One region of the Pantoea sp. X-Soil-ISGK-285 genome, then DNA from elsewhere that is predicted to be linked to it. Evidence: predicted binding sites of a transcription regulator. Region 1 holds the regulator's gene; each other region holds the start of a gene.
The links. The regulator PurR, encoded in region 1, represses purine synthesis genes. The targets are predictions, from matches to a motif close to CANGCAAACGTTTGCNTG.

Region 1 (3,281 bases):
AAGAGACTCATACTGGCGCTGATCAGACCGGGTGAAGTGTTAAAGGTTTGCTGCATCGCACCAAAGGCGGGCAGGTACATATCAGTGGCTAAAAAGCCCAGCATGCTCAGCAGGGCAAGGTAGGGCATAAACCCTTTATTCGACAGCATCTGATTCTCATTTTTGCAGGATAAACGCGGCAGAGTGTAAAAGGTGCGTTTGCTGCTGTGAAACGGTAATATTTGCCGATTGCTGTTAAAATTTTTGAAGGCAGATTATGTGGTCAGAATATGCATTAGAAGTGGTTGACGCTGTCGCCCGTGGGGGGAGCTTCAGCGCCGCCGCGCAGGAGTTGCATCGGGTGCCCTCTGCCATCAGCTATACGGTGCGTCAGCTGGAAAACTGGCTGGCGGTACCGCTGTTTGAACGGCAGCATCGCGAAGTGGTTCTGACCCCGGCGGGTGAGCATTTTGTCCGGGAAGGACGCAGCGTCATCAAAAAAATGCTTGCCACCCGGCGACAGTGTCAGCAGCTGGCTAACGGCTGGCGCGGCCAGCTAAGCATAGCCGTTGACCGTATCGCTAAACCTCAGCGCACCCGGCAGCTGGTCAAAGATTTCTATCGCCACTTTCCTGATATGGAGCTGATCATCAGCTATGAAGTCTTTAACGGCGTCTGGGATGCGCTGGCCGATGGCCGGGTGGAAGTGGCGATTGGTGCCACTCAGGCGATACCGGTGGGCGGACGTTTTGCTTTTCGGGATATGGGCACGCTTAACTGGCGCTGCGTGGTTGCGCCCGACCATCCTCTGACACAGGCGAGCCAGATAGATGATGACACGCTGCGGAGCTGGCCATCCCTGGTGCTGGAAGATACTTCTCGCGCACTGCCGCGTCGTATGACATGGACGCTGGATAACCAGCGCCGGCTGGTGGTGCCGGAGTGGCAAACCGGGCTCGAGTGCGTGCAGGCGGGATTGTGTGTGGCGATGGTGCCGGGCCATCTGGCCAGGCCACTGCTCGACAGCGGCGAGCTGGTTGAACTGACGCTGCCGGTGGCGTTTCCGGACAGCCCATGCTGCGTCAGCTGGGCAGAGGATCGCGCATCACCGGCGACAGGCTGGTTGCTCAGCTATCTGGGTGATGCGCAAACGCTTAATCAGGAGTGGTTAAGCGAGCATTAACGGCGATAGTCGCGGAACGGGCCATCGGCCACGGAACGGCGCTCAATCAGCGTGGGATGGACCTCAATCGTTTGTGACACTTCGCGTTTACTGGTAATGCGGTCCAGCAGCATTTCCAGCGCTTTCTCACCCAGCTGGGCTTTAGGCTGATGCACTGTGGTCAGGGCCGGTGCAAAATAACGGGCGTTGCGCACATTGTCATAGCCGATCACCGAAATATCCTGGGGGACGCGTAAACCCATCTCGTCGGCGGCGCAAATCGCGCCCATCGCCATGATGTCACCGCCACAGAACACCGCCGTGGGACGCTGCTTCTGCGACAGGATCTGCTGCATCGCCTGATAGCCCGACTCCGGCTCAAAGTCACCCTGCACAATCCACTCGGCGCGTGGCTGAATACCCGCTTCTTCCATCGCCTTCAGGAAACCGGCATGACGTCCGCCACCGGTGTTACGCTCCATCTGGCCGGGGATTGCACCAATATCCCGGTGTCCGCGTTCAATCAGATAGCGTCCCGCCAGATAGCCGCCCTGGAAAGCATTATCCAGTACCGTGTCGGTGAAGTCGGCGCGCGATTCACCCCAGTCCATCACCACCATCGGGATATTGCGGTTCTCTTCCAGCATCTGCAGCAGATCGTCCGGATATTCAGAGCACATCACCAGCAGCCCATCGACGCGTTTCTGCGCCATCATGCTGAGATAGGCGCGCTGTTTTTGCAGATCGTTATGCGCATTACCCAGAATCAGCGTATAGCCTTTGTCAAAGCAGTGATTTTCAACCGCTTCGATAATTTCAGCGAAATAGGGCGCTTCGCTGGAGGTGGCAAGCAGGCCCAGCGTTTTGGTGTGGTTCACTTTCAGGCTGCGCGCCACGGCGCTCGGCGAGTAGTGCAGTTCTTTAATCGCCTGCCAGACCGCGTTGCGCGTCTCTTCAGCCACAAAGCGGGTTTTATTGATGACGTGCGAAACGGTGGTCGTTGAGACGCCAGCGCGTTTCGCCACATCTTTAATTGTTGCCATGAAAATCGGACTCCAGTGCTTATCTAACTCTATGATAAGCGTAGTGTTAAACGTTTGCGTCTGTTCAGGTTTTTTTCCGCAAAAATGCAGCATTCATGGCCAGGAAACAGGCCGCTGGCGGCGTAAAAGCGCCTGAAAACGTGCGCAAACGGAATCAGGGTTGCGCGCGTTGCGCAACAAAGGCGGGATTCTAACAAGGCTGAACGGATAAAACGAGATTTTTACCGGGCCCTGTGGGAAAATGCGATACCCCTGCTAATTGTGTGACTAAGGAGCAAGCAATGAGTACCGATCTTAAACTGGCTTTAATGACCACCGCGGGCTGTCTGCTGATGATTGTGGCCTTTAGTTTTACCGCTATTCTGCACTAAAAAAAAGCCGGGATTATCCCGGCTCTCTTCTGGTTGTTCTGCTGCTCAGCGTATGGTTTTTGGCGTCATCACCCGACGGGCACCAATATAGTGGCGCTGCCAGTAATCTTCTCCTAACGCGCTGATCTGAATATCTTTGCCGGTGCGTGGCGACTGGATAAACTTGCCATCACCCAGGTAAACGCCGACATGGTCCGCAGTACCGCGTCCATTGATACGGAAGAAGACCAGATCGCCTTTCTCCAGCGACTCACGCTTGATCGGCGCGGCATCACGCAGGTGGTACATCTCGTTAGCAGTACGTGGGATCTTAAACTTCACCAGATCTTTATAGGCGTACCAGACCAGGCCGCTGCAATCGAAACCGGTATGGGGAGAGGTGCCGCCCCACTGATAGGGTTTACCCAACTGACCCATCAGCTTGGTCATCGCGGTTTCGCGGGCCTTCTGGTAGCGCTGACGGTGAGATTTGCTCATCTTAATCGTGCCGGTCTCGCTGGTGGTGACCTCAGCGGTTTTCAGCAGGCGCTGATGACCATAACGTTTTTTCTCTTTGTTCTTACTGAGACGGGCGGTTTTTAGCGAGGTCTTTTTAGCAGGCGTCTGTTTCGCGGTGAGTTCGACTTTTTTCAGTTTTTTTGTTTTTAGTTTTTGAACCGGGCTGAGGCGAGTCTTTTTCGTCACCGTTTTGACCGGGCGACGCTTGCGACGCTCATCGTCGCGCGC
Region 2 (3,281 bases), 1.2 Mb from region 1:
GCCGCCGCGAATGCTCTGTTCGGGATCGGTCCGGTCGCCCACATCCAGGCTCTCAGCGGTGTTACGGGTCAGCATCATCATGCCGCGCACGCCGGTAGGGGAGGTGGCCTGCGGGTTCCAGTGCGACTCCTGATAGGAGATTGCCGCCAGCAGTCGCCAGTCAATGCTGGTGGCGTACTTCTCAAACAGCGGTTTGATGTCAGGCAGCGTGTTATCGATGGCGCGCAGGAAAGTGCGGGTATCGACATAATCAAAGGTGCCGACGTGGCCGAGATATTTCTCCTCCAGCCGCGCCATCGCCCCTTCTTCACCCATACCGTTAAAGAAGTCGAGCATCGCGGCATTCAGGCTGTCGTCATCGCTGTGCCGCACATACCAGGTGACCGGCTCTTCATCAGTGACGTCAAACGCCACCGCCAGCTGCGGATAGATGCGCTGCAGCAGAGCGATGGTCACGGAGTCGCCAATCGTATAGTCGAGCTTGCCGTCTGCCACCGCTTCCAGCAGGGCTTTAGGACTTTGATCGGTGGAGATCGCCCAGTCCAGATCGGGGTACTGATTTGACCGCGCGCTCTTCAGCGTTGACAGATACGCCGATCCAGACGCAACAGTCAGCCGCCCCTTTAAGTCACCGAGGTTTTTAGGGCGTGGCTTATCCACGCGATAGACCAGCTGCTGCGAAACGTTGTAGTAGCCTGGCCCGGTCTGATAGCGGGTCAGGCGTTCGCTGTTGTAGTTCAGACCCGCGGCCAGCAAATCGGCTTTGCCATCATCTAAATCGTCAAACAGATCGCTCAGGTTGGGACGTACTGTCACCTTGAGTTTGACGCCCAGATAATCGGCGAAGCGTTTTGCCAGCTCATAATCCATACCGGCCGGAGATTGGTTCACTGTGTAGTAAGTCAACGGGGAATTGATGGTACTGACACGCAGTACTCCCCGTGATTTAATCTGTGAAATCTGGTCCTGCCCACCCCCATACCAGGGAATGGATGGCCATAGCGCTAACGCTAACAGCACGGCAACCAGACCGATAAACAGATAATTAAATTTTAGGCGTTTCAAATAGTTATCTCTCGCTGGCTCTAAGGCCTCTGTCTTTTAAAGGCAGTATTTGTCTTCTTTGAACTCCCAGAGCGAGGGGCATTTTGCGCAACAAAATCACGCTGAGCAACTTTTATAGCAGCTTTTGCGCAAAATTCAGGCAAATCCGGGTCGCCAAAAATTGTGCGCAAACGGTTTCGTCGCGAGGTCGCTTTCTCTATAATACGCCCCGTTTTCCCTGTTGCGCCCAATGAAGCGTCGCCCGGCGCCCTGACGAGAGATTTATTAATGGAAATTCTGCGTGGTTCGCCCGCCCTGTCGGCATTTCGTGTAAACAAACTGCTGACCCGCTTTCAGGACGCTCATCTGCCGGTGAGTGATATTTACGCTGAGTACATCCATTTTGCTGATGTCAGCACGCCCTTAAGCGCTGACGAACAGAGCCGTCTGCAGCGCCTGCTGAAATATGGTCCCTCTCTCGCTGAACATGCCCCACAGGGGCGTCTGCTGCTGGTGACGCCTCGTCCCGGCACCATTTCGCCCTGGTCATCCAAAGCCACGGACATTGCCCACAACTGCGGCCTGCCGCAGGTACGTCGCCTGGAGCGCGGCCTGGCCTTTTATGTGCAGGCCCCACAACTGACGGAAGCGCAGTGGCAAACGCTGGGCACACTGCTGCACGATCGGATGATGGAAACGGTCTTCGGCGATCTGGCGCAGGCTGAACAGCTGTTCGCGCATCACACGCCACAGCCGGTGAAAAGTGTCGATCTGCTGGGTGAGGGCCGTCAGGCGCTGGTTCAGGCGAATATCTCACTGGGTCTGGCGCTGGCCGACGATGAAATCGACTATCTGGTGGCGGCGTTTACCGCACTGGGCCGCAATCCCAACGACATTGAACTCTACATGTTTGCGCAGGCGAACTCTGAGCACTGTCGTCACAAGATCTTCAACGCCGACTGGATTATCGACGGCGAGAAACAGCCAAAGTCGCTGTTTAAGATGATCAAAAACACCATGGAGCAGACGCCGGACTACGTGCTCTCTGCTTATAAAGATAACGCCGCCGTGATGGAAGGCTCAGAGGTTGGCCGCTTCTTTGCTGACGCCGGAGAGAGCGAATACCGCTGGCATCAGGAAGCCGCACACATCCTGATGAAGGTGGAAACCCATAACCACCCAACGGCCATCTCGCCGTGGCCCGGTGCTGCGACCGGTTCCGGTGGTGAAATCCGTGATGAAGGCGCAACAGGAAGGGGTTCTAAGCCAAAAGCGGGCCTCGTCGGTTTCTCCGTATCGAACCTGCGTATCCCTGGCTTTGAACAGCCGTGGGAAGAGGACTTCGGCAAACCGGCCCGCATCGTCAGCGCGCTGGAAATCATGACCGATGGCCCACTGGGCGGTGCTGCATTTAACAATGAATTTGGTCGTCCGGCTCTGAATGGTTACTTCCGTACCTATGAAGAGCAGGTCACCAGCCACAACGGCACTGAGCTGCGTGGCTACCATAAGCCGATTATGCTGGCGGGCGGCATCGGGAATATCCGTGCCGATCACGTGCAGAAAGGTGAAATCACCGTAGGCGCGAAGCTGGTGGTGCTGGGCGGTCCGGCAATGAACATCGGCCTGGGCGGCGGCGCGGCGTCATCGATGGCCTCGGGTCAGTCTGATGCCGATCTCGACTTTGCCTCGGTACAGCGTGATAACCCGGAGATGGAGCGCCGTTGTCAGGAAGTGATCGACCGCTGCTGGCAGCTGGGCGATGAGAACCCGATTCTGTTTATCCACGACGTGGGCGCTGGCGGCCTCTCCAATGCGATGCCGGAGCTGGTCAGCGATGGCGGTCGTGGCGGCCGGTTTAACCTGCGTGACATCCTGAGTGATGAGCCAGGCATGAGTCCGCTGGAGGTCTGGTGTAACGAATCACAGGAACGTTATGTGATGGCAGTGGCACCCGATCAGCTGGCGCAGTTTGAGGCAATTTGCCAGCGTGAACGCGCACCGTTCGCGGTCATTGGTGAAGCCACCGAAGAGCTGCACCTGAGCCTGGAAGATAGTCATTTCGGTAATAAGCCGATCGATATGCCACTTGATGTCCTGCTGGGCAAAACACCGAAGATGACGCGGGATGTGGTGACGCAGCAGACACAGGGCACTGCCCTGCAGCGTGACGGCATTACGCTGGTCGATGCGGTGAATCGCGTGCTGCATCTGCCTGCCGTGGCGGAAAAAACCTT
Region 3 (3,281 bases), 1.6 Mb from region 1:
GCGGGACTTAACCCAACATTTCACAACACGAGCTGACGACAGCCATGCAGCACCTGTCTCAGCGTTCCCGAAGGCACCAAAGCATCTCTGCTAAGTTCGCTGGATGTCAAGAGTAGGTAAGGTTCTTCGCGTTGCATCGAATTAAACCACATGCTCCACCGCTTGTGCGGGCCCCCGTCAATTCATTTGAGTTTTAACCTTGCGGCCGTACTCCCCAGGCGGTCGACTTAACGCGTTAGCTCCGGAAGCCACTCCTCAAGGGAACAACCTCCAAGTCGACATCGTTTACGGCGTGGACTACCAGGGTATCTAATCCTGTTTGCTCCCCACGCTTTCGCACCTGAGCGTCAGTCTTTGTCCAGGGGGCCGCCTTCGCCACCGGTATTCCTCCAGATCTCTACGCATTTCACCGCTACACCTGGAATTCTACCCCCCTCTACAAGACTCAAGCCTGCCAGTTTCAAATGCAGTTCCCAGGTTAAGCCCGGGGATTTCACATCTGACTTAACAGACCGCCTGCGTGCGCTTTACGCCCAGTAATTCCGATTAACGCTTGCACCCTCCGTATTACCGCGGCTGCTGGCACGGAGTTAGCCGGTGCTTCTTCTGCGGGTAACGTCAATCGACGCGGTTATTAACCGCATCGCCTTCCTCCCCGCTGAAAGTACTTTACAACCCGAAGGCCTTCTTCATACACGCGGCATGGCTGCATCAGGCTTGCGCCCATTGTGCAATATTCCCCACTGCTGCCTCCCGTAGGAGTCTGGACCGTGTCTCAGTTCCAGTGTGGCTGGTCATCCTCTCAGACCAGCTAGGGATCGTCGCCTAGGTGGGCCATTACCCCGCCTACTAGCTAATCCCATCTGGGTTCATCCGATAGTGAGAGGCCCGAAGGTCCCCCTCTTTGGTCTTGCGACGTTATGCGGTATTAGCCACCGTTTCCAGTGGTTATCCCCCTCTATCGGGCAGATCCCCAGACATTACTCACCCGTCCGCCACTCGTCACCCGAGAGCAAGCTCTCTGTGCTACCGTCCGACTTGCATGTGTTAGGCCTGCCGCCAGCGTTCAATCTGAGCCATGATCAAACTCTTCAATTTAAGTTTGATTTGCTTAAACAAGTTAAGCGGTGCTCATCTGTAAAACGTCATAATGAATTTCATTATGTGTTCACTCGTGAGACTTGATATTTTTTACGTCCGGAGACGCTGATATCAATCCTGCGAGTGCCCACACAGATTGTCTGATAAATTGTTAAAGAGCAGTGCGAACAGTGCGTTAGCGTCCTGTTGCGAGGTGGCGTATATTACGCTTTCCTCCTGCAGAGTCAACCTCTATTTCAGAAGTTTTTCTCCGGCGGCGCAGTCTCCTGTGCCTCTCAACCCGTTTCCCGTTGCCGGTGTTCCGTGTTGATGGATGCGCATTATAGGGAGTTGCCTGAGAGGCGCAACCCATAAATTGCATAAAAAAGAGCGTTCGCTGCATTCCACAGCAAAAGCGGCTGTTATACGCAGTTACACACAATGTTATCCACATTAGTCGGGCCAGATAAATTTAGGCGAGCATCACGCAAACGTTTTCGCTACAATGCCGGGCGAAGTTCCGGACACCCCTTTTCGGGGCGTTACCTGAGGTTTTTGATTTTTTCTTCCTGTATAGAGAAGAGAAAACCGCTGTAAAGCCTGATGTAACGCTCTTATATACGCGAAACAAAGCCAAGGGATAAACCACCATGCAACAAACTCGTCCTGTACGCCGCGCATTGCTCAGTGTCTCTGACAAAGCCGGTATCCTCGAATTTGCTCAGGCGCTCTCAAGTCGCGGTGTCGAACTGCTCTCCACAGGCGGAACAGCTCGCCTGCTGGCGGATGCGGGTCTGGCTGTCACAGAAGTCTCTGACTACACCGGTTTCCCGGAAATGATGGATGGACGCGTCAAAACCCTGCATCCCAAAGTGCATGGCGGCATTTTAGGTCGTCGCGGCCAGGATGATGCCATTATGGCGCAGCACGACATCAGCCCAATCGACATGGTGGTCGTTAACCTCTATCCCTTTGCACAGACCGTCGCCCGTGAAGGATGTTCACTGGAAGATGCAGTGGAAAATATCGACATCGGTGGCCCGACCATGGTGCGCTCTGCTGCCAAGAACCATAAAGATGTGGCAATCGTGGTCAGCAGCGGCGACTACGAAGCGATCATTGCCGAAATGGATGCCCATGAAAATGGCCTGACGCTTGAGACCCGTTTCGATCTGGCAATCAAAGCGTTCGAACACACCGCCGCGTATGACAGCATGATCGCTAACTACTTTGGCAGCCTGGTGCCCGCCTATCACGGTGATCGTAATCAGCCCGCCGGCCGTTTCCCGCGTACCCTGAATCTGAACTTCATTAAGAAGCAGGATATGCGCTACGGTGAAAACAGCCATCAGGATGCTGCCTTCTATATAGAAGAGAATATCACTGAAGCTTCAGTGGCGACTGCCCGGCAGGTTCAGGGTAAAGCGCTCTCCTATAACAACATTGCTGACACGGATGCTGCACTGGAGTGCGTAAAAGAGTTCAGTGAACCCGCCTGCGTCATCGTCAAACATGCAAACCCTTGTGGCGTAGCGACCGGTGACTCTCTGCTGGCAGCCTATGATCGCGCTTACCAGACCGATCCGACCTCCGCATTTGGCGGCATCATCGCCTTTAACCGCGAGCTGGATGAAGCAACTGCGCAGGCCATTATCAGCCGCCAGTTTGTTGAGGTGATTATCGCGCCAGCGGTTTCCGAGGCCGCGCTGAAAATTACCGCCGCGAAGCAGAATGTCCGTGTCCTGATCTGCGGCCAATGGCAAAACCGTACTGCTGCACTGGATTTCAAACGCGTCAACGGGGGTCTGCTGGTACAGGATCGCGATCTCGGCATGGTTGATGCCAGCCAGCTGCGCGTCGTCAGTAAACGTCAGCCAACCGAACAGGAACTGCGTGATGCGCTGTTCTGCTGGAAAGTAGCGAAGTTCGTTAAGTCTAACGCCATTGTTTATGCACGCGACAACATGACCATCGGTATCGGTGCCGGACAGATGAGCCGTGTCTATTCCGCTAAGATTGCCGGCATTAAAGCAGCCGATGAAGGGCTGGAAGTAAAAGGATCAGCCATGGCGTCGGATGCCTTCTTCCCGTTCCGTGATGGTATTGATGCGGCAGCCGCGTCAGGCGTGAGCTGCGTCATCCAGCCTGGCGGCTCCATCCGCGATGAAGAGGTGATTGCGGCGGCTGATGAGCACGGCATT

Region 2: purL (phosphoribosylformylglycinamidine synthase) is a predicted target of PurR. The motif match lies at 1,229-1,246, and genes of this name have one in related genera.
Region 3: purH (bifunctional phosphoribosylaminoimidazolecarboxamide formyltransferase/IMP cyclohydrolase) is a predicted target of PurR. The motif match lies at 1,565-1,582, and genes of this name have one in related genera.

Annotation. Positions count from the first base shown of each region.
Region 1 covers NZ_AP035938.1:1,878,437-1,881,717, forward strand. Annotated here, with positions in the region: gene punC (purine nucleoside transporter PunC) at 1-149, opposite strand, end outside; gene punR (DNA-binding transcriptional activator PunR) at 257-1,162, shown strand; gene purR (HTH-type transcriptional repressor PurR) at 1,159-2,184, opposite strand; gene cydH (cytochrome bd-I oxidase subunit CydH) at 2,466-2,555, shown strand; gene AC6I8B_RS08975 (C40 family peptidase) at 2,601-3,281, opposite strand, start outside.
Region 2 covers NZ_AP035938.1:3,083,123-3,086,403, reverse strand. Annotated here, with positions in the region: gene mltF (membrane-bound lytic murein transglycosylase MltF) at 1-1,065, opposite strand, end outside; gene purL (phosphoribosylformylglycinamidine synthase) at 1,333-3,281, shown strand, end outside.
Region 3 covers NZ_AP035938.1:269,098-272,378, reverse strand. Annotated here, with positions in the region: rRNA gene AC6I8B_RS01210 (16S ribosomal RNA) at 1-1,098, opposite strand, end outside; gene purH (bifunctional phosphoribosylaminoimidazolecarboxamide formyltransferase/IMP cyclohydrolase) at 1,731-3,281, shown strand, end outside.